One region of the Mammaliicoccus lentus genome, then DNA from elsewhere that is predicted to be linked to it. Evidence: riboswitches for the same ligand, from Rfam matches in the RefSeq annotation. Region 1 holds a riboswitch; each other region holds the start of a gene.
What was found. A riboswitch is a leader RNA that binds a small molecule or an ion and turns the genes downstream of it on or off. The one in region 1 is predicted to bind S-adenosylmethionine.

Region 1 (5,352 bases):
TGCGTCTCCTTGTGGCCCACCAATAACAAATCTTCCAGTAGGATTAATAAAGAATTTTGTTTGATCATCTAATAATTCCTTAGGAACGATTGGATATATAACATGATCTTTAATATCTTGTTGAATTTTTTCTAATTCTATTTTTTCATGATGTTGTGAAGAAACAACAATAGTATCTACTCTTAAAGGTTTATCATTTTCGTCGTATTCTATTGTTACTTGTGTCTTTCCATCTGGACGTAAATATTCTAAAGTGCCATCTTTACGTACATCAGTTAATCTTTTTGACAATTGATGAGCTAGATATACTGGTAACGGCATATATGTTTCAGTTTCATTTGTAGCATAACCAAACATTAAGCCTTGGTCTCCAGCACCGATAGACTCAATTTCACTATCTGTTAAATCGTCTCTATCTTCTAAAGCACAATCAACACCTTGAGCAATATCAGGTGATTGTTCATCGATAGCTGTTAGTATTGCCATTGTTTGGAAATCATAACCATACTTCGCTCTAGTATACCCTATATCTTTTACAGTCTCTCTTACTACTTTCGGAATATCTACGTATGTTGAAGTTGATATTTCTCCTGAAATTAAAGCCATACCTGTAGTTACAGTTGTTTCACAAGCGACTCTCGCTTTTGGATCACCTTTTAGTAATTCATCTAAAATTGCATCAGATATTTGGTCGGCAATTTTATCAGGATGTCCTTCTGTTACTGATTCGGATGTGAAGAGTCTTCTGTTTTTTGACATAAAAAATCTCCTTTAGATTATGTTGTACGGTCTCTTCCTCAGTGCAAATAAAAAGTGCCTTCTCTCTATAAAACAATAGAGAGAAGGCACACTCGTGTCCATTCGCTCTTATCGTTCAGACAATATTGGTCTGCAAACGGTTTGGCACCTTCCTTTCATTTAGAAAGAGGTTGCTGGGTTTCATTGGGTCCATGTCCCTCCACCACTCAGGATAAGAGAATCCGTCAGAAATGATAATACTAAAGTTTTAGAATTATGTCAATGAAACACGAAATAAATATTTTGTCATAAACTTTTAACAATAAATTCGTTTATTAGTATAGACTATTTATCTCAATGTGTTATACTAATTCCATGAAAATGCTTACAAAATAATTTTTAGACATGGGGGTCGTCATTTATGGCAATACAGTCAATTACAGAATCAATCGAATTAACTAATCTTCTTAGCAAAGAAACAACTTTAAAACAACTTTCTAGATCTGAGTTGTACAAACACATTTTAGAATCAGGTGAAGGTGTGTTAACTGAATCCGGAGCTATTAGAATGGAAACTGGTAAATACACAGGTCGCTCACCTAAAGACAAATTTATTGTTAAAGAAGAAGACACGGAACAAGATATAGATTGGGGTTCTATAAACCAGCCTATTTCTGAACACAGTTTTTTAAATTTATATGATCAAGTTATTGACTATTTAAACCAAAAATCACAACTTTATGTCTTCAACGGATATGCGGGTGCCGATGAATCTACTCGTTTAGATTTACGTGTTATAAACGAACTACCTTGGCATAATTTATTTGCACAAAATATGTTTATCCGCCCTGAAACAAAAGAAGAGGCTTTAAATATCAATCCTAATTTCACAATAATAAGTGCCCCTGGTTTCAAAGCAGACCCTGAAAAAGATGGAACAAACTCTGAAACATTTATTATTACTTCTTTTAAACATCGTGTAATTTTAATTGGCGGAACAGAATATGCTGGAGAAATGAAAAAAGGTATTTTTTCAGTTATGAATTACCTTCTTCCTAAAAAAGGTATCATGAGCATGCACTGTTCTGCAAATGTTGGATACAATAATGACGTTGCTTTATTCTTTGGTCTATCTGGAACAGGAAAAACAACTTTATCAGCTGATCCAAACAGAAAATTAATTGGTGATGATGAACATGGTTGGAACGAAAATGGCGTATTTAATATTGAAGGTGGCTGTTATGCTAAAACTGTAAGTTTAAGCCAAGAAAAAGAACCTCAAATATATGATGCTATTCGTTACGGTACAGTCTTAGAGAATGTTGGTGTGCAAAAAGATGGTACAGTTGATTATGACGACACAACATTAACTGAAAACACACGAGCTGCATATCCAATTGACTTCATTGATAATATCGTACAACCGTCAATTGCAGGTCATCCAAATACTATTATTTTCTTAACAGCTGACGCATTTGGTGTGTTACCACCTATTTCAAAACTTGATAAATCTCAAGCTATGTATCATTTCTTAAGTGGTTTCACTTCTAAATTAGCTGGTACAGAAAGAGGCGTAACGAGCCCTCAACCAGTGTTCTCAACATGCTTCGGTTCACCGTTCTTACCATTACATGCAACAGAATATGCTGAGTTACTCGGTAAATTAATTGATGAACATGGCGTAGACGTTTACTTAGTAAATACAGGATGGACTGGCGGAGAATATGGTGTTGGTTCTAGAATGGAATTAAAATATACTCGTTCTATGATAAGACGTGCAATAAGCGGAGAAATTAAAAACTCCGAATTTATTCAAGATGAAATATTCGGTTTGAATATTCCTAAACATGTAGCTGGCGTACCTTCAGAAATTTTATATCCTCGTAATACTTGGGTATCTCAAGAAGCGTATGATGAAAAAGCTAAACAACTTGCAAAGGACTTTAAAGAGAATTTCTCTAAATTCGGTGAAGCTTCTGAACATATTCAAGAAGAAGGCGGATTTAGTTATAATCGAATTTAATCTTATATTAGAGAAAAACTGAGTTCATTTATTTATGGCTCAGTTTTTTTGTTCACATAAATTCATCCAATTTTGTAGTTCGATTAAAGTTTCTTTTTCTGTTTGAGGTCTAAAAACGTGACCTTCCCCTTGTTTATAAATCGTTTTGTGAAAGACGGTTTCTTTTATTAAATGTTGTTCTAAGTGGTAAGCCATTTCTATTCCTACTTGAGCATCCTCATCTCCATGAATAATTAATATAGGAGGGCTGTCTTCACGAATCATTTTAAGCGCATCACGCCTTTCATAAGCTCCCGGTTGCTTCTTAGGGTGACCTACCATACGACGCAGCATTCCTCTCAAATCAACACGTTCTTTATACATCATAAGCATATCTGTTACCCCGCCCCATATAATATAACTAGATGCTTTTACTTTTTGATACGTAAGCAGACCTTGTATTCCACCTCTTGAAAAACCTATCATATGAATAGGTGCTTCTGGATATTTTGATTTTAAAATATTAATGCCGGTAATAACATCATTTAAATCATCACCACAAAACTCATCTCTTCCTTCGCTACCGTTACTTCCTCGATAATATGGTGCAAAAACAAGTGTATTTGGATTTTTAAATTGAGCCATTCTACCTGGTCGAACTCTACCTACTTGACCCTTACCACCTCTTAAATAAACAACAATGCGTTTCACTTTGGCATGGGGAGTCATGAGCAAGCCTCTCACTTTTAAGTCATCTACTGAATAAGTAACTTCTTCAGTGTAATGATTGTTAAAAAATATAGGCATTCTTTTTCTATTTAAGAAATCCAAGTTCATACACCCTTTCTAAACATGTTAATATTGCTTTACCTTTAAGTAAAAAACTTTTATCTTCTTCGTTGACTTCATTTATATTATCTACAATTATAGGACCATACGTCTCTAAATAATCATTTTTTTCGAATATTTCTTCAACATTAACAATATATACATCTTTATCAAATGGAATTTTATCATGGACGATATATGAGGCAATAAACATGGCACACTTAGCTTTAGCGCCCGTTTCTTCGTATAATTCTCGAATAACTGCTTCTTTATTCGTTTCATTTTTTTCAACTTTTCCACCAGGTAACTCTATACCTCTTATTTTATGGTGTGTTAGAACAATTTGATTGTTATATATAGGTATCGCTAATACATGCTTTGCATGTTGGGCTTCTATTTGTTCTTTAAATTGTAGATCAACAAACAATCCATTTGGATCTTTATAACGCATGATACACGACCTCTTTCATTGATTATGATAAACTGTATATATATTTTATTAGAAAGGTAGAAACTATTGAAAAAGTTAATTTTTACAACCCTTGTTATGACAATTACTCTTATTCTAGCAAGTTGTAGTCAACAAGGTCAAAATAATTATAAAGATAGCTCAGATGCTATTGAATCTTTCCAGAAAAACATTAAGAAAATTGATACTCATTCAATTCATTCTAAAAATGTAACGACGGTTGATTATCAAGATAAAAAGATAAAATTGAATCAAGAATCGTACGGTCGTACTAATCACCACGATAAGCTAGCTTTCAATATCGAACAAGAAAGTAATAGTAAAGCATTTAAAACGATGAACAAAAGTATATATGTTGACTCAAACAAACTCAAATCTTCACCTAAATCTAATTACTTAAATTATCATACACAAAATGCAGAAGTTGATTATTATCAAAAACTTGGTCAAGATTGGTTTGATTTAACAACATTTAACCAAAGTTTACTAAAACCTATTGAAGATGATATCAATTTAGAAGATAGAACATTGTCTTACGAAGGTACAGGTAAAGTTATGAAATACTTATATGATTTTGGTTATAGCCAATCACCTTTAATTGACCAAAATTCATTAAGTAATATAAGTGATTTAAAAATTAAAAAAGGTAACTTTAAATTATCATTCCAAAAGAATAAAAGCTTGCCTAAACAGCTTACATTTGACATAGAAGCTACTGGAAAAATTAAAAATGAGAATATTAAAATCCACATGAAACAAACGACAGATTTCTATAAATTTAACAGCACAGATGTGAAGCCATATAAAAATTTAACAAACAATCAATATAAATAGGAGCTTAGCAATGAAAAAATTATTTATTAAGCTAATTCGATTATATCAAAGATATATTTCGCCTCTTACGCCTCCAACATGTCGCTTTCATCCGACATGTTCTAATTACGCTATAGAAGCAATTTCCGAATACGGCGTTCTCAAAGGAACTTGGTTGGCTATTAAAAGAATACTAAAGTGCCATCCATTTCACCCAGGCGGTTTTGATCCAGTACCAACTAAAAAAGACCATAAACATTAATATTTATAAATTATAAGTCCAGTTAGCTGCTGTAAAAATACTAATTAAGTCTGAGACCTTTCTACATCTCAGACTTAATTTTTTTTAATTTATTATATATAACAACAGGCGGTGAATATAACAAGTTTTGATTTGTTAACTTTGAAGATTTATAGACAAAGTCATCTTCAAAATAATAATCACTTGGCGTTATATCACTTGGTAAATCACTATATTGTGCCAAATATGCTGTGAAATAAC
Region 2 (5,352 bases), 410 kb from region 1:
AATGAATTATCAGGTGGTCAAAAACAAAGAGTAGCAATTGCTAGAGCATTAGTTACAGATCCTAAAATCTTATTATGTGATGAGGCAACAAGTGCGCTTGATCCTGCAACTACAGATTCAATTTTAAAACTGCTAAAGAGAGTTAACGAACAATTTGGAGTCACAATATTATTAATTACCCATGAAATGAGTGTTATCCAACAAATATGCAATAAAGTAGCGGTTATGGAAAATGGTGAAGTTATTGAAATTGGTCCTGTATTAGATGTGTTTAGTCACCCCCAAACATCAACTGCTAAAAACTTTGTATCAACTGTGATAACTACAGATATATCTTCAAACTTAAGAAAACTTATTCCTGAAGATAAAACTGCTACAGACATTAAATTATACATAGATGGTGAACAAGTGACACATAGTATTATCAATGATTTAATCACTAAATTCCACGTACAAATAAATATACTGTTTGCATCAATGTCAGACATTCAAGGTACACCAGTAGGTTATTTAACACTACGTCTGAATGGAGAACAAGAAGCAATTCAAAATAGTTTTCAGTATTTAACAGATTTAAATATTGAATATGAGGAGGTTGAAGCATAATGTTTGGATCATCTTTAGATTCATCTCAACTATATGACGCTATATACCAAACGCTATACATGGTTACTGTTTCTTTAGTAATCGGTGCATTAATTGGTATTCCTTTAGGTATTTTACTTGTTATAACTAGAAAGAATGGTATTTGGCCAAATGCTTTTATATATCATGTGCTAAATCCAGTTATTAATATATTCCGTTCGGTGCCGTTTATTATTTTACTTATTGCTATTGTACCTTTTACTAAAATGATTGTGGGTACATCTATTGGAACTTCTGCAGCAATAGTACCTTTAACAGTCTATGTTGCGCCTTATATTGCAAGATTAGTAGAGAACTCACTGTTAGAAGTGAATTCAGGCGTCATAGAAGCGGCACATTCTATGGGAGCATCACCGTTTCAAATTATTCGACATTTCTTATTACCTGAAGCACTGGGGTCTTTAATTCTAGCATTAACAACATCTATTATCGGTTTAATTGGTGCTACAGCGATGGCCGGTGCAGTAGGTGGAGGCGGTATTGGTGACTTAGCTTTAGCTTATGGTTATCAACGTTTTGATACAATTGTTATTGTCATTACGGTCGTTATTCTAGTCATTATGGTACAACTTATCCAATCTTTAGGTAATGTATTGTCTAAAATTGTAAGAAGAAGTTAAAAAAAGTATTGACTTAGAGTAATATGATAGGTATTATCAGAATTAATCAAATAAAAATTATCAAGAGAGATTGAGGGATATGGCCCGATGAAATCTCAGCAGCGGACTCTATAAAGAGAACTGTGCTAAATCCATCAAGTTTTAAACTTGGCAGATAAAGTTAATCCCTTTTGAGCTAAGCTTAAAAGGGATTTTTATTTATATACATAAGAAAAGGAGCGAATAAAATGAAAAAAGTATTAACATTATTAATGACATTAGTTTTACTATTAGCAGCATGTGGTGATAAAAAAGATGATAAAAAGGTAACAGTGGGTATCGCTTCAAATGATACTGCTGTATGGGATAAAGTAGCAGAATTAGCTAAAAAAGAAGATATTAATGTAGAGGTTAAACAATTTTCGGATTATAACGTTCCCAATAAAGCATTGTCAGACGGTGATATTGATTTAAACTCATTCCAACATTTTGCATTTTTAGATCAATTCCAAAGAGCAAATAAAGGAACAGAAATCACACCAATTAGAACAACTGTGTTCGCTCCACTGGGTATTTATTCTAATCAAATAAAAGATATTAAAAATTTAAAAGACGGTGCTAAAGTTGTTATACCAAACGACGTTTCTAATCAAGCTAGAGCTTTAAAATTATTAGAAAAAGCAGGGTATATTAAATTGAAGAAAGACTTTGGATTAGATGGTGGTCCTAAAGATATAGTTGAAAATAAAAAGAATTTAAATATTAAAGCAGTCGATGCTCAACAAACAGCTAGAGCGTTAGATGAAGTAGATATCGCTGTTATAAATAATGGTGTTGCATCTAAAGCAGGATTAAATCCTAAGAAAGACCCTATCTATTCAGAAAACCCAGATGCAAATGCTGCTAAACCATATATCAACTTTATAGCTGCAAATACAAAAGATAAAGATAATAAAACTTTAAAAAGAGTTGCTGAGCTATACCATTCAGAAGAAGCGAAAGAAGCTCTGAAAGAAGACACTAAAGACGGAGAAATTGTAGTTGATTTAAAACAAGAAGAAATTAAAGAAATACAGGATTCATTAAAATAAAAAAGATTCGGCTCCCCCAAGCCGAATCTTTTTTTTGTTATTTTTTTAGAGAATTTAAATATAGTTGACCTTTTTCATGGTCATATTTATTTTCCCATTTTGAAATAACGACTGTAGAGAGTGCGTTTCCTACTACGTTAACACACGTTCTCATCATATCTAATAATCTATCGATACCAATGATTAATGCTAAACCTTCTGGATTTAATCCCATCGATCCTAGAGTGGTAATTAATACAACAATAGAAGTACCAGGAACAGCAGCCATACCTTTAGACGTGATCATTAAAGTGAACATTAGAATAAGTTGTTCTACTAGACTTAAATGTACGCCATACATTTGAGCAACAAATAACGCTGCTATAGATTGGTACAAAGCAGAACCATCTAAGTTAAAAGTATATCCTGTAGGTACTACAAAGGATACGATATCTTTTGGTGCACCGAATTTTTCCATTTTTTCCATCACTGAAGGTAAAACAGTTTCAGAACTTGATGTTGAGAAAGCAAGTAATAAATCATCTTTCAATATGCGAACAATTGAAAAAATGTTAATACCACAAATTTTGGCTACTATGCCTAAAACAACAACAATAAAGAATATCATAGCACCTACAACAACAGCTAATAGCTTAACTAATGGAATTAATGCAGATAATCCAAATGTCATAATCGTTACACAAATAAAAGCAAATACACCATATGGTGCAAGGCGTAGAATTCTATGTATCATCCAAAATACAGCTTCTAGTGCACCTCCAAGAACATCCTTAACAGGCTGTCCTTTCTCTCCAATTGCAGCAATAGCTAATCCGAAGAATACAGCAAAGAATATAATTGGGAGTAACTCTCCTGCAGCTAAAGATTCGAATATATTAGTAGGAATAATGCTTACAATTGTATCTATTATATGATTTCCATAAGTAGATTTTTCTGCTGCATCAGCAGTGCTTTCATATGTAGAAATATCGCCTTTAGGCAATTTATCTGCATCTAATCCTAAACCTGGTTTAAATAAATTACCGAATATAATACCTAAACCAATAGCAATAGTTGTAATGATTTCAAAGTAAAGTAATGTTTTCCAACCATATCTACCGACTGTATGCATATCGCCAACATTAGATATTGATAATGCTAATGAACAAAACACAATAGGAATTACAATCATTTTAATAAGGTTTAAAAATACATCACCGACTGGTTGTATAAATTTAATAAGTTGATCTTGTCCATTTAAAAAATAGCCTACAACAACACCTAATATTAAAGCAATTAATATTTGAGTAGGTAGACTTATATATCTTCTTCTTGTTTTTTTAAGGTTTTCTTTCAAAAAATTTCCTCCTTTAAAGCACTATAGTTTTTAATACAAAAAAATTATGCGATTCCATCTTAGGAATTGCACAAATGATGTTTAAAAAGGGGACGTATAAATATATGTATTCTTGAGTGTAAAAGAATACAAGTTATTTTATCATGATTAATAATTAAAGTAATGAGCCTCTTTTATCTTTAAAAAGAAAAAAAACACTTTTTTATACAAAAAGTGTTTTAATTATTTCTATTTAATGAAGCGAATAGATAATGGTGGTAAATAAGTTTCACCTTGATAAGCTTTAACTGCGCCAATAATGGTGAAGATAAATACTAAAATTGCTAATATTGGAAGTAAAATAATGCCAATAATAATCAAACATAGTACTCCAGCAACTATTCCCCATATTGTATAAGAAATAAAGAAGTTTAAATAATCTTTACCGATTCGATCTACAAAAGAAGATTCATCTCTTTTAATCAACCATATAATTAAAGGTGCAATTAATGCAGTAAATAGACTCGTTAAATATATGAGCATCCCGAATAAACGTTCATCATCATTAGTAGATGTTTGATTATCAACATTTATATTATTTTCTTCATGAATTGTAGATTCTTGAAAAGGGTTCTGTTCACTGTTCGTCATATCATTTCCTCCTCGCTTAACTATTGGTATTATTATACATGTTTTAGCGGTTAACTACTAATCTTTAAGTATTAATAATGAAAAATATTCGATTTTTAAAGTGCATGCTTTCCTATAGTATCTTTCTAACGTGCTTGTTTAAAAACTCTAGCCCGTTAGAAAATGTAACGTGCAAGACTAAAATATCTAGCCCTTTAGAGCGATATATCAAATAAATTCAATATAAAATCACATTAAAAATAGGGGAAATGAAGCTCTAACGTGCTTGTTTATGTACTCTAGCTCGTTAGAAAGTCAAGTCCATATTTATGTGTAATATCTTTAGAAGTAATCAACCTTTGGTTTTTTAGAATGTATTAACAAAATAAATCTGTTTGATTTTTAGCAGATTCATTTTGTTAATCTCTACTTATTTTTCAAAAATAAGTAGTAAGTTTAAGGAATAAAAGGTCTTTTAGCATTATCTAGATTTTCTTGAATATCCATGAGTAATGCACCAATTAATCTAAAAGCTGAGTCTAGGTTAGGGAAAGTCTTAATGACTTTCTCTCTTTTTCTAAGCTGCATATTTATATTTTCAATAGAGTTAGTAGTTCGTATATTCTTATGGTGTTGTGCTGGAAATCTATAAAACTGTGTGGCATCTTCGAAGCCCTGATCTAATATATTTAAAGCTTCTGAATACTTAGGATTATTTTCATACTTAGTTACAAATTCATTTTTACTTTCAAGCGCATGTTGATATGTAGGAGCTTGAAAAATAGATTTAAGTAATGTTCTTGCCTCTTGTGAATTCTTTTTTGGAAATCTTTCAATGATGTTTTTAAGAAGATGAAATGTACAACGTTGCCAAGTTGAATCTATAAATTGTGATTTAATAGACTTAATAAGACCAGAATGTGCATCAGAAATAATGAGCTCAGGAGTTGTGAGGCCACGCATTCTTAAATCTTCAAAGAACTCAGACCAAGCCTGTTCAGATTCTTGATTAGAAATTTTAAAACCAATAATTTCACGTCTTTTAAGTTCATTTACTCCCATAGCTATATAA
Region 3 (5,352 bases), 1.3 Mb from region 1:
ACCTGTTGCAATATCATCATGCAACAGAGAGATTTTCATTCTCGGAATAATAATGATTAGTAAAGGTAGTATACAGAGTAAAAATGTCCCTAACATTAAGCTGTTTTCAAAAGTCGCACCAGACAAGCTACCAATAATCCAAGTATAAGCTTTCGATGCTGAAAGTTGTTTAGTCATAACAAGGATTCCGTTAACGAGTGCAGCAAACAATGTTTGTAAAGCTATACCGACTATGATTAGAGTTGTAGCTTGAATGTTTCCTTTTTGTTGAAAATAGAGAAGTAATATCATAGTCAGCATGGCACCTGCTAAAGAAAATAACGGTAACCATATGATGCTTATATGAGTTAAAAAGGCGACGAACAATACTGCACCAAAAGTGGCCCCTCCTGTAATCCCAATGATATCAGGTGATGCAATTGGATTCTTTAAAATATTTTGTAAAATAAGACCACTTGCACCTAAAGCAGCACCCGCAACTATAGCAAGAATGATACGTGGTAAACGTAGTACTTCTATTGTGAATTGGTCTGGACTTTCAATAGGATTAAAGATATAAGATATAATTTTTATGGGTGAAATGAATGTTGATCCAGACATTAAACTTATGAATGACAGTATTAATAATAGTATTAATGCGCTGATTAAACGATTTGTGTCTTGTTTAGATAGTGTCTCATTCATATGTTTTGTACGTCCTTCCTCATAATATATATAAGTGTAACCGCGCCGATTATTGCTGTGATAACACCAATTGGTAGTTCTAATGGTGCAATGATAATACGGGAAACGATATCTGATAACAACATGAGTATAGCGCCACTTATAGCGTTGAATGGTATTAAATATTTATAGTTTAGTGGCAATAATTTTTTGCTGATATTAGGTATTATTAGACCAACAAACATGATAGGACCCGCAATTGCTACTGATATTCCAGCAAGAATACTGATGATTAAAATTATAGTGAGTTTTGTTAATATAACTTTTTGTCCAAGCGATTTAGCAATATCATCACTAGTCATTAAAATATTTAAGTGTGCGGACATAAAAAACGCAATTAGAAGCGTAATAAAGATAATTGGTATCACCCATGGAAATTCCCATATATTACGAACTGATACGGAACCACTTAACCAAAATAAAAAACTTTGTAAATTACTTTCATTCATTATCATAATACCTTGCGTGAAAGCACTGAATAATGCAGAAATGGCAGCCCCTGCTAAAATAACTCGCTTGGGTGAAAAGCGTGCTTGTTTAAACATACCAAGGGTAACCACAATTATAGTAACTAAAATTGCACCGAAGAAAGATAGAAAAATTAAGAATTGAAAGGATTGTATACTAAATAGAGTTAAACCAACAATAACAAAAAATACAGCCCCAGCATTAACTCCAAAAAGTCCTGGCGATGCAATAGGGTTACGGGTCAATACTTGCATAAACAATCCTGATACGGCTAACGAAGCTCCTGTTAATAAAGCAATTATAGTTCTAGAAGAACGTGATTCAAAAACTAGAGTATGAATATCGTTTTTACTATCAAATTGGAACAACGCTTGTATCAACTGAGGTAGTGATACAAGCGTATTTCCAATTGTTAAACTTAAAATTGTTATAATGATCAGACATAAACTAGAGAGCAATAATTTGTACTGCGGTTTAAGTAACATAATGAAGCTCCTTAAAAGTTAAGATTGTTTTTTAATGTCTAATTTATCGTATAAATCATCTATTAATTTAAGTGAAGATGTGTAACCACCAGCCATGTTCCAATTAATTTCATCGATATTATCTGAAACATGGTTTTCTTTGACTGCTTTTAAATTCTGCCACTGATTACTAGAAGTCCATTCTTCCTTTGTTTTTTCAGCCAACTTCGCATCCTTAGCAGATGTGTCGCTTTTAAATATGAAGATATGATCTGCATCCATTAGGGGAATACTTTCTTTAGTCGTTAACTGAATAATATCTTTTCCTTTACTAACTTGTTTTTCTTGTTCTTCGGGACGTTTAAAACCTAAATCATGTAAAATATCGCCAGCATAACCACTTGCGTAAATACGAGCATGATCTGCTCTGAAGTTAATAACGGAAGCTGAAACAGGCCATTTATCTCCGAATGTTCCTTTCGCATCTTTTTTGAATTGTGTAACTTTCTCATTATAATTTTTTAATAATTCATCTGTTTTTTTCTCTTCACCTAGAGCTTTACCCATCATTTCAAGAGTATCTTTGAACTTATATACGGTATTATGAGTTATAGTCGGTGCAATCTTAGAAAGTTGTTCATATTGCTTTTCGTTTCTTACTTTAGAAGCTACTATTAAATCAGGTTTTAATTTAGCAATTTCTTCTAAGTTAGGTGATGGCTCTTGACCAACAATTTTAGTGTCTTTTAAGTCTTCTTTTATGTAATCGTATTTTGGTTTTTGAGTCCAAGACTCAACAGCGCCCACTGGCTTAACATCTAAAGCAACGGCGACATCTGTTGCACCTTGATATAACGTAACAACACGTTTTGGTTTTCCTTTAATCTCCGTTGTTCCCATAGCGTGTTCGATTTTTACTGTCTCATTATCTTTTTTAGCTTCAGAAGATTTTTCTGAGTTGTTACTTCCACAAGCTGCCATCAATATGATGGATGCTAGTGTAACTATAAATAATTTAGTTAGGTTTTTCATATTATATAATATCCTCCTTTGTTAATGATAATCATTATCATTACTATATATAAATATGTAACAGCTTTACTCGTATGTCAATAAAATTTTTTTGCTATATTACGCTAAAAATTGGTTTTTATTAGAGGATTCATATAGTTAGAATAAAATATAAATTTTAAATCCTTAAGCTTATCTATAGACAATAATAATATATATGATATTATAGACACACAATATCTATAATACAGAGGTGTAACATGAAGATATCTAAAGGTACAGATTATGCTTTACATTCATTACTATATTTAATAAGCAATGGTGATAATCAGCCTGTAACTGTAAAGAGGTTATCTGACGTGCTAAATGTTTCTGTTACGTATTTATCTAAAATTTTAACTCAACTTGTCAAAGCTGGTGTGATTAAATCAGCTTCTGGTGCTAAGGGTGGTTATTATTTAGTGAATAATTGGGAAACCATTAGAATATATGACATCATTACTGCAATCGATGGTCATAGAAGCATGATAGAAGATAGTTTTAATCATGGTCCGGAATGTAAAGTTCAATCTATTTTAAACTCTGCGGAGGATGAAATGACGAAATCTTTAAAATCGAAGACGTTAAAAGATTTAATGTAAATTAAATCTTTTTTTAACAGCTAACTATAGATATTAAGACTCTTTAATATATGTGAAAAAGGTGGTATAAATATGTTTGATTGTATAGTAGTAGGTGGAGGTCCAGCTGGATTAGCGAGTGCTTTAACTTTAGGAAGAGCTTTAAAAACAACATTGGTAATAGATAATGATAATGCGAGAAATAAAGTGACACAGACTTCACATGCGTTTTTAACACAAGATGGTGTAACACCAGAAGAATTAAGGGAAAAAGCACAATCGGATGTTGATAAATATGAAGATGTAACGCGCGTGCAAGATACAGTTGAAAAGATTGCTAAAGAAGACAATACTTTCATAGTGAAAACGAAAAATGAAACGTACAAAGCTAAGAAAGTTATGTTATGTACTGGATTAAGAGAGACATTACCTAATATAAAAGGTGTGAAAGAAATTTACGGAAAATCTGCATTTTACTGTCCTTGGTGTGACGGTTATGAATTAAGAAATAAATCATTACTCGTAGATGTATCTCCAGAACTAGTGATGCATATGGCTAAATTAGTTAGCAATTGGACTAATGATTTAGTTATAAGTTCACAAGACTTTTCAGAATTAACCGAAGATGATAAATCATTTTTAAAAAAGAAAAATATAAAGCTTGTTCAAGGTAAAGTATCGGAATTTAAACATGAAGATGGAATGATAAATGAAGTGATATATGAAGATGGTACTAGAATTTCTAGGAATGGTGCGATTATATCAGTTGAATGGGATACAAAATTTTCATTTTTAGAAGAACTTCAAATTGAAAGAGATGAAAATGGAGGTATTAAAAAAGATGATTTTGGAGAAACTTCTATTCCAGGGTTATTTGTAGCTGGTGAAACAAATGGTGCAATGCCTTCACAACTTATCGATTCTGCTGCAAGTGGTAATCATATTGCTAAATTAGTAGCAATGCAAATTATATTAGAAGCAGAAGGTGAAACATTAAAAGGTTAGCCTGAGTATCTTCAAATATTTATTTAATCCTTTGTAAATAAAAAATCCTCGCTAACGTATAAAGATTTCTGCTTATACGCTAGCGGGGTTTTTAATTATTTTTTAGTAATCGTAATATGAATATCGAACTCATTGAATTGTGATTTATGCTTATAGCGTTCAGGATTTTGTTCATTCTCTAAATCCACCAGTTCACCAATCAAAGCATTTTTTTTATTTGTTTTATACATAGATCCTGAAAAACTTTGTGGTGGGTTTTGTTTTAACTCCACTAATTCTGATAAAATGTCGTCTCTTGTTCTCATAATATTGCCTCCTAAATGTTTTAGTAACAATAAAACAGCTCATCTTAAGATTAAGAAGAGCTGTTTAGAGAATCTTCTTATCTTTCAAGTTGATACTTGTTGGATTTAGCACAGTACTTACGCCTGTTGCTGAGGTTTCATCGGGCCAATTCCCTCCGCCTACTCTTAATAAGACTTACGAGCTATTTTATTGTTTCTATTAATATAACTGATAATTCAATAATTGTCTAATAAAATAAATAAATGTTTAAAATATTAAGAAACTGTGAATATATAAATAGTAATCAACTTGAGGAGGTATAATTATGAAATTTAAATGGATGTCATTACTTTTAGCTTCAGGTCTAGTATTATCTGCTTGCGGAAATGATAATGATGACGACGATATGAAAGACGATCAAAAAGATCAAAAATCAGAACAAACTGAAAAAGAAAATGACAGTCAAGATAATGACAATAAAGATGATTCTACAATGTCAGATAATAAATCTGATAATAAAGCAACTGAAAAAACTGTAAAATGGAATGATGTGAAAGTATCACCTGAAGAAGCAGTTAAAACAGCTCAAAAAGAAGAAAAAGGTGGTTTGAAAGACATATCATTCGAAAAAGAAACTGGTGAGTGGAGTTATAAAGTTGAATTATTAGATGGACAAGATGAAAATAAAGTCTTGATTAATGCGGAAGATAATTCTGTTACTAACGTTGAAAACGAAAAAGAAGATGACGACGACAATGACAAAACATTTAAGTTAT
Region 4 (5,352 bases), 280 kb from region 1:
AAGCGTATTCATAAACAGGAGGGTTTCATTATGAGAATGGTAGATGTTATAGCTAAGAAACGAGACGGGAAAGAATTAACGAAAGAAGAAATTGAATTTTTCATTAAAGGGTATACTGATGGAGAAATACCTGATTATCAAGCTTCAAGCTTTGCAATGGCGACATATTTCCAAGACATGACTGATAACGAACGTGCATATTTAACGATGGCAATGGTTGAATCAGGCGATCAAATTGATTTATCTGAAATTGAAGGTATTAAAGTGGATAAACATTCAACAGGTGGAGTGGGAGATACAACTACTTTAGTATTGGCTCCTTTAGTAGCCGCATTAGATATACCTGTAGCAAAAATGAGTGGCCGAGGATTAGGTCACACTGGCGGTACAATAGATAAATTAGAAGCGGTTGAAGGTTTCCATGTAGAAATATCAGAACAAGAATTTATTGATTTAGTAAATAGAGATAAAGTAGCTGTTATTGGTCAAACTGGAAACTTAACACCAGCAGATAAAAAGCTTTATGGTCTACGTGATGTTACTGGAACAGTTAACTCTATCCCACTTATTGCGTCATCTATAATGAGTAAGAAAATTGCAGCTGGAGCAGATGCGATTGTTTTAGATGTGAAGACGGGTGCTGGTGCGTTTATGAAAACGCTAGAAGACTCAGAATTATTAGCGCATGCAATGGTGAAAATAGGGAATAATGTAGGGCGAAATACTATGGCTATTATTTCTGATATGAGTCAACCATTAGGAAGAGCAATTGGCAATGGACTTGAAGTGAAAGAAGCAATAGAAACGTTAAGAGGTGAAGGACCTGAAGATTTAACAGAACTTGTATTAACTTTAGGATCTCAAATGGTTGTATTAGCTAAAAAAGCTGAGAATTTAGATGAGGCACGAGAAAAATTACAAGAAGTTATCCAAAACGGTAAAGCACTTGAGAAGTTTAAAGTATTCCTTGAAAACCAAGGCGGAGATGGTTCGGTAGTTGATGATGTTTCTAAATTACCTCAAGCTCAACATACGTTTGAAGTAAAGGCGAAAAAATCTGGATATGTATCTAACATTGTAGCTGATGAGATTGGTGTTGCTTCAATGCTTTTAGGGGCAGGAAGAGCTACAAAAGATGATATAATTGACTTAGCCGTTGGTTTAGTATTAAATAAAAAAGTTGGAGATAAAGTTGAAGAAGGAGAATCACTTGTAACAATCTATGCAAATCAAGAAGATATTAAAGATGTTGAAGAGAAAATTTTAAATAACATTGATATTTCTGATGAACAAGTGAAGCCGACTTTAATCCATAAAGTGATTACAGATTAGGAGTGTGTCAAATGACAAACCGATTTAAACGTATTCATTTAATTGTAATGGATTCAGTAGGAATAGGCGAAGCACCAGACGCTAAAGATTTTGGTGACGAAGGTTCACATACATTAAAGCATACGCTAGAAGGTTTCAAAGAATCCTTACCAAACCTAGAAAAATTAGGACTTGGAAATATAGAATCTTTACCAGTTATCAATAATGTAGAAAAACCTAAAGCATTTTATACAAAATTAAGTGAAGCGTCTGTAGGAAAAGATACAATGACAGGACATTGGGAAATCATGGGATTAAATATTGATAAACCATTCAAAGTATATCCTGAAGGTTTCCCTGAAGAACTTGTTAAAGAAATAGAAGATTTAACAGGTAGAAAAGTTGTGGCAAATAAACCAGCATCAGGTACTGAAATTATAGAAGAATACGGTAAACATCAAATGGAAACAGGCGATTTAATCGTTTATACGTCAGCAGACCCAGTATTACAGATTGCTGCACACGAAGATATCATTCCATTAGAGGAATTATATGATATTTGTGAAAAAGTTAGAGAACTAACTAAAGACCCTAAATATTTAATCGGGCGTATTATTGCACGACCATATTTAGGAGAACCAGGTAATTTCACAAGAACATCTAATAGACACGATTATGCATTGAAACCATTTGGTAAAACTGTCATGAACACGCTAAAAGATGCAGATTACGATGTAATTGCAATTGGTAAAATTAATGATATTTATGACGGAGAAGGTGTAACAAAAGCAATACGTACGAAAGATAATATGGACGGCATGGACCAACTTCTTAAAGTTGTAGATACAGACTTTACAGGAATTAGTTTCTTAAATTTAGTTGATTTTGATGCGTTATATGGCCATAGAAGAGATAAAGAAGGTTACGCTCAAGCAATTAAAGATTTCGATAATCGTTTAGGTGAATTGTTAGAAAATGTTCGCGAAGATGATTTAGTTATTATTACAGCAGATCACGGTAATGATCCAACAGCTGATGGTACTGACCATACTCGTGAATATGTTCCATTATTAATGTTTAGTCCAAGCATTACGGAATACCACGAACTTTCAGGGGATACAACGTTTAGTTCAATTGGTGCAACAATTGCAGATAACTTTAATGTAGAATTACCGCAGTTCGGTAAGAGCTATTTAAGTGAAATGGGGATTAAATAATGAACGCAGTAAGACGTATTTTTGGTCTTGCATTTAGTTTTGCAGGCCTTATGCATTTTATGAGATCAGAAGGTTTTGAAGCTATCGTACCTAATTTCTTACCCTTTAAAAAAGGAATTGTATGGATTTCAGGCGTGATGGAAATTATTTTCGGTATTTTATTACTCGTTAGAAAACCAAGTAGTATGACTAAGAAATTAATTGAATGGTTCTTAGTTGCTGTATTTCCAGCAAACGTATATATGGCACAAAAAAATATACCGTTAAATGGGAAACAATTACCTACATGGGCTTTATGGGGTAGATTACCATTACAATATGTACTTATTAAAATCGTTAGAAAAATGTAATTAAAAAGGAGTGAAACAGAGATTTTTTGAAAAATTAAATCTCCGTTTCACTCCTTTTTTCTATTTTAAACATAATAGTGTATTTTATTAATCTTCTTTAAATATTACATTCCATCCATCTTTTTTCGATAAGAATTCAGTTGCAAGTCGTTGGGCACCTTCTAATGAGTGGCTTGCTGCCCAACCACATTGTACTTCATTACATGCTGGAACTTCTGTAGCTTGCTCAACATCTTTTAACGTTTTTTCTATAATATTTAAGACATCATCATAATCGTCATGATTTATAAATGAAGCGTAAAAGCCTGTTTGACAACCCATTGGGCTTACATCTACAACATTATCAGTATGGTTTCTAATGTTTTCAGCCATTAAATGTTCTAAAGAGTGTAAAGCGGGCATTTCCATATGTTCTTTATTTGGTTGTTTAAAACGAATATCATATTTGTGAATAACATCTCCATTTAAACCTTCTTTAATTCCCGCAAGTCTTACAAATGGTGCATCTACTTTAGTGTGATCTAAATTAAAACTTTCTACATTCATCTTTGTCATGAAGATTCCTCCTTTGATTTCGGCATCATTATATCAAGTAAATTTTGAAAAAACAATAAATTCAGATTTCAATTACTTTCTTTATGTGTTACTTTATAAGATAATAAAATAAATTATTCTGAAAATGGAGTGATGTGTATGGAGAGATTAAGAGTCGTCCCATACGATAGTATATGGCAACATCTTTTTTTAGAAGAAAAGAAATATTTACAATCGTTATTAAAAGAACATAGCATAAATATAGAACACATTGGATCTACAGCTATCCCAGGGTTATCAGCTAAACCTATCATTGATATTTTAATGGTGGTAAAAGATAGTGAAACGATAGATGATTATACAAAGGAATTATCTGCACTAGGTTACGAGTCTAAAGGAGAACGAGGCGTTATTGGAAATCGTTATTTTAAAAAATATAATCATAACGGTGATGTCTCTCATCATTTACATATCTATGATGAAGACAGCCCACACATATTGAGACTTATTTCTTTTAGAGATTATTTGAGAACATTTAACGGCGAGAGAGAACGATATAGTCGCCTTAAACATGACTTATCTATAGATTTTCCAGCGGATAGTGTAGAGTATTATCAAGGTAAAGATAGTATGATTAAAGAATTTGAGAAAAAGGCTGAAAAATGGTACTTAAACTCAAATGATGCGCTCGCAAAACATTGACATATCCGAGTGTTAAAGTTAGAATTAAAACAATTTCATACGTATTATCAAGAGTGACTGAGGGAAAGGCCCTTTGACGTCCAGCAACCTCCCTACATGGAAAGGTGCCAAATCCTGCAGTGTTCAACTGAGAGATAAAATTTCGATTGGCGCATTTCCTAACTAAGGAGTGCGCTTTTATATTGGAAAGGTTGTATAGTGAATGAGCAATTTATCGCAAAATATTTTAAATTATATTGAACAAAATAAACACTTATATTTGTCTATGAGCCATCAAATACACGAACGTCCAGAACTAGGTAATGAAGAAGTTTTTGCTTCAAGATTGTTAAGTGATCAACTGAAAAATCATCATTTTAAGATAGAGAAAAATATAGCAAAGCATCCGACTGGATTTATAGCTACATATGACACGAAAATAGAAGGTCCAACGATATGTTTTTTAGCGGAATATGATGCATTGCCAGGCTTAGGGCATGCATGTGGACACAATATAATCGGTACTTCGAGCGTTTTAGCAGGTATTAGTTTATCAAAAGTTATTGACCAAGTGGGCGGTAAAATAGTCGTGCTTGGTTGTCCAGCAGAAGAAGGCGGGGTTAATGGTAGCGCTAAAGCTAGTTATGTTAAAGCGGGTATTATAGACGATTTAGACATTGCACTTATGGTACACCCTGGCCATGAGACGTATGTCACAGTGCCATCATTAGCAGTAGATGTATTCGATGTAAAGTTTTATGGAAGGAGTGCTCACGCGTCTGAGAATGCTTTTGAAGCGATTAATGCTTTAGACGCTATGTTGTCCTTCTTTAACGGTGTAAGTATGTTGAGACAACAAATTAAGAAAACAGATAAAGTGCACGGTGTAATATTAAATGGAGGTGAAGCGGCAAATATTATTCCTGATTTTACACATGCAAGATTTTATACTAGAGCAACCTCACGTAAACATTTAGATGAACTGACTGATAGAGTTCGAAAAATCGCTGAAGGAGCTGCATTGCAAACTGGTTGTAAGTCAGAAGTAAGACCAATACAAAACGGTGTAAATGAATTTGTTATTAATAAACCTTTAGATGAATTGTTTAGAAAACATGCAGAATCTTTAGGAGAAGATGTTATAGAAGATGATTTTGGTTTTGGATCAACAGATACGGGGAATGTAAGTCATATCATACCTACTATACATCCACATATTAAAATCGGACCATCTAATTTAGTTGGTCATACGAAAGAAT

Region 2: linked by a shared signal. The riboswitch ahead of gmpC (dipeptide ABC transporter glycylmethionine-binding lipoprotein) and the one ahead of metK (methionine adenosyltransferase) in region 1 are both predicted to bind S-adenosylmethionine.
Region 3: linked by a shared signal. The riboswitch ahead of ACNMOQ_RS11765 (hypothetical protein) and the one ahead of metK (methionine adenosyltransferase) in region 1 are both predicted to bind S-adenosylmethionine.
Region 4: linked by a shared signal. The riboswitch ahead of ACNMOQ_RS03785 (M20 family metallopeptidase) and the one ahead of metK (methionine adenosyltransferase) in region 1 are both predicted to bind S-adenosylmethionine.

What each region holds. Positions count from the first base shown of each region.
Region 1 covers NZ_OX344834.1:1,064,456-1,069,807, reverse strand. The annotation lists gene metK (methionine adenosyltransferase) at 1-759, opposite strand, end outside; SAM riboswitch class I at 865-977, opposite strand; gene pckA (phosphoenolpyruvate carboxykinase (ATP)) at 1,160-2,761, shown strand; gene ACNMOQ_RS05350 (alpha/beta hydrolase family protein) at 2,801-3,571, opposite strand; gene ytkD (RNA deprotection pyrophosphohydrolase) at 3,555-4,019, opposite strand; gene ACNMOQ_RS05340 (DUF6612 family protein) at 4,086-4,871, shown strand; gene yidD (membrane protein insertion efficiency factor YidD) at 4,882-5,112, shown strand; gene menC (o-succinylbenzoate synthase) at 5,174-5,352, opposite strand, start outside.
Region 2 covers NZ_OX344834.1:659,173-664,524, forward strand. The annotation lists gene ACNMOQ_RS03050 (methionine ABC transporter ATP-binding protein) at 1-606, shown strand, start outside; gene ACNMOQ_RS03055 (methionine ABC transporter permease) at 606-1,265, shown strand; SAM riboswitch class I at 1,320-1,426, shown strand; gene gmpC (dipeptide ABC transporter glycylmethionine-binding lipoprotein) at 1,493-2,335, shown strand; gene ACNMOQ_RS03065 (cation:dicarboxylate symporter family transporter) at 2,373-3,671, opposite strand; gene ACNMOQ_RS03070 (DUF4870 domain-containing protein) at 3,900-4,301, opposite strand; gene ACNMOQ_RS03075 (IS256 family transposase) at 4,737-5,352, opposite strand, start outside.
Region 3 covers NZ_OX344834.1:2,365,812-2,371,163, reverse strand. The annotation lists gene ACNMOQ_RS11790 (FecCD family ABC transporter permease) at 1-684, opposite strand, end outside; gene ACNMOQ_RS11785 (FecCD family ABC transporter permease) at 681-1,676, opposite strand; gene ACNMOQ_RS11780 (ABC transporter substrate-binding protein) at 1,695-2,687, opposite strand; gene ACNMOQ_RS11775 (RrF2 family transcriptional regulator) at 2,927-3,307, shown strand; gene ACNMOQ_RS11770 (NAD(P)/FAD-dependent oxidoreductase) at 3,380-4,291, shown strand; gene ACNMOQ_RS11765 (hypothetical protein) at 4,387-4,596, opposite strand; SAM riboswitch class I at 4,671-4,771, opposite strand; gene ACNMOQ_RS11760 (PepSY domain-containing protein) at 4,902-5,352, shown strand, end outside.
Region 4 covers NZ_OX344834.1:787,019-792,370, forward strand. The annotation lists gene ACNMOQ_RS03760 (pyrimidine-nucleoside phosphorylase) at 31-1,332, shown strand; gene deoB (phosphopentomutase) at 1,344-2,528, shown strand; gene ACNMOQ_RS03770 (DoxX family protein) at 2,528-2,878, shown strand; gene ACNMOQ_RS03775 (S-ribosylhomocysteine lyase) at 2,966-3,433, opposite strand; gene ACNMOQ_RS03780 (GrpB family protein) at 3,572-4,114, shown strand; SAM riboswitch class I at 4,156-4,255, shown strand; gene ACNMOQ_RS03785 (M20 family metallopeptidase) at 4,317-5,352, shown strand, end outside.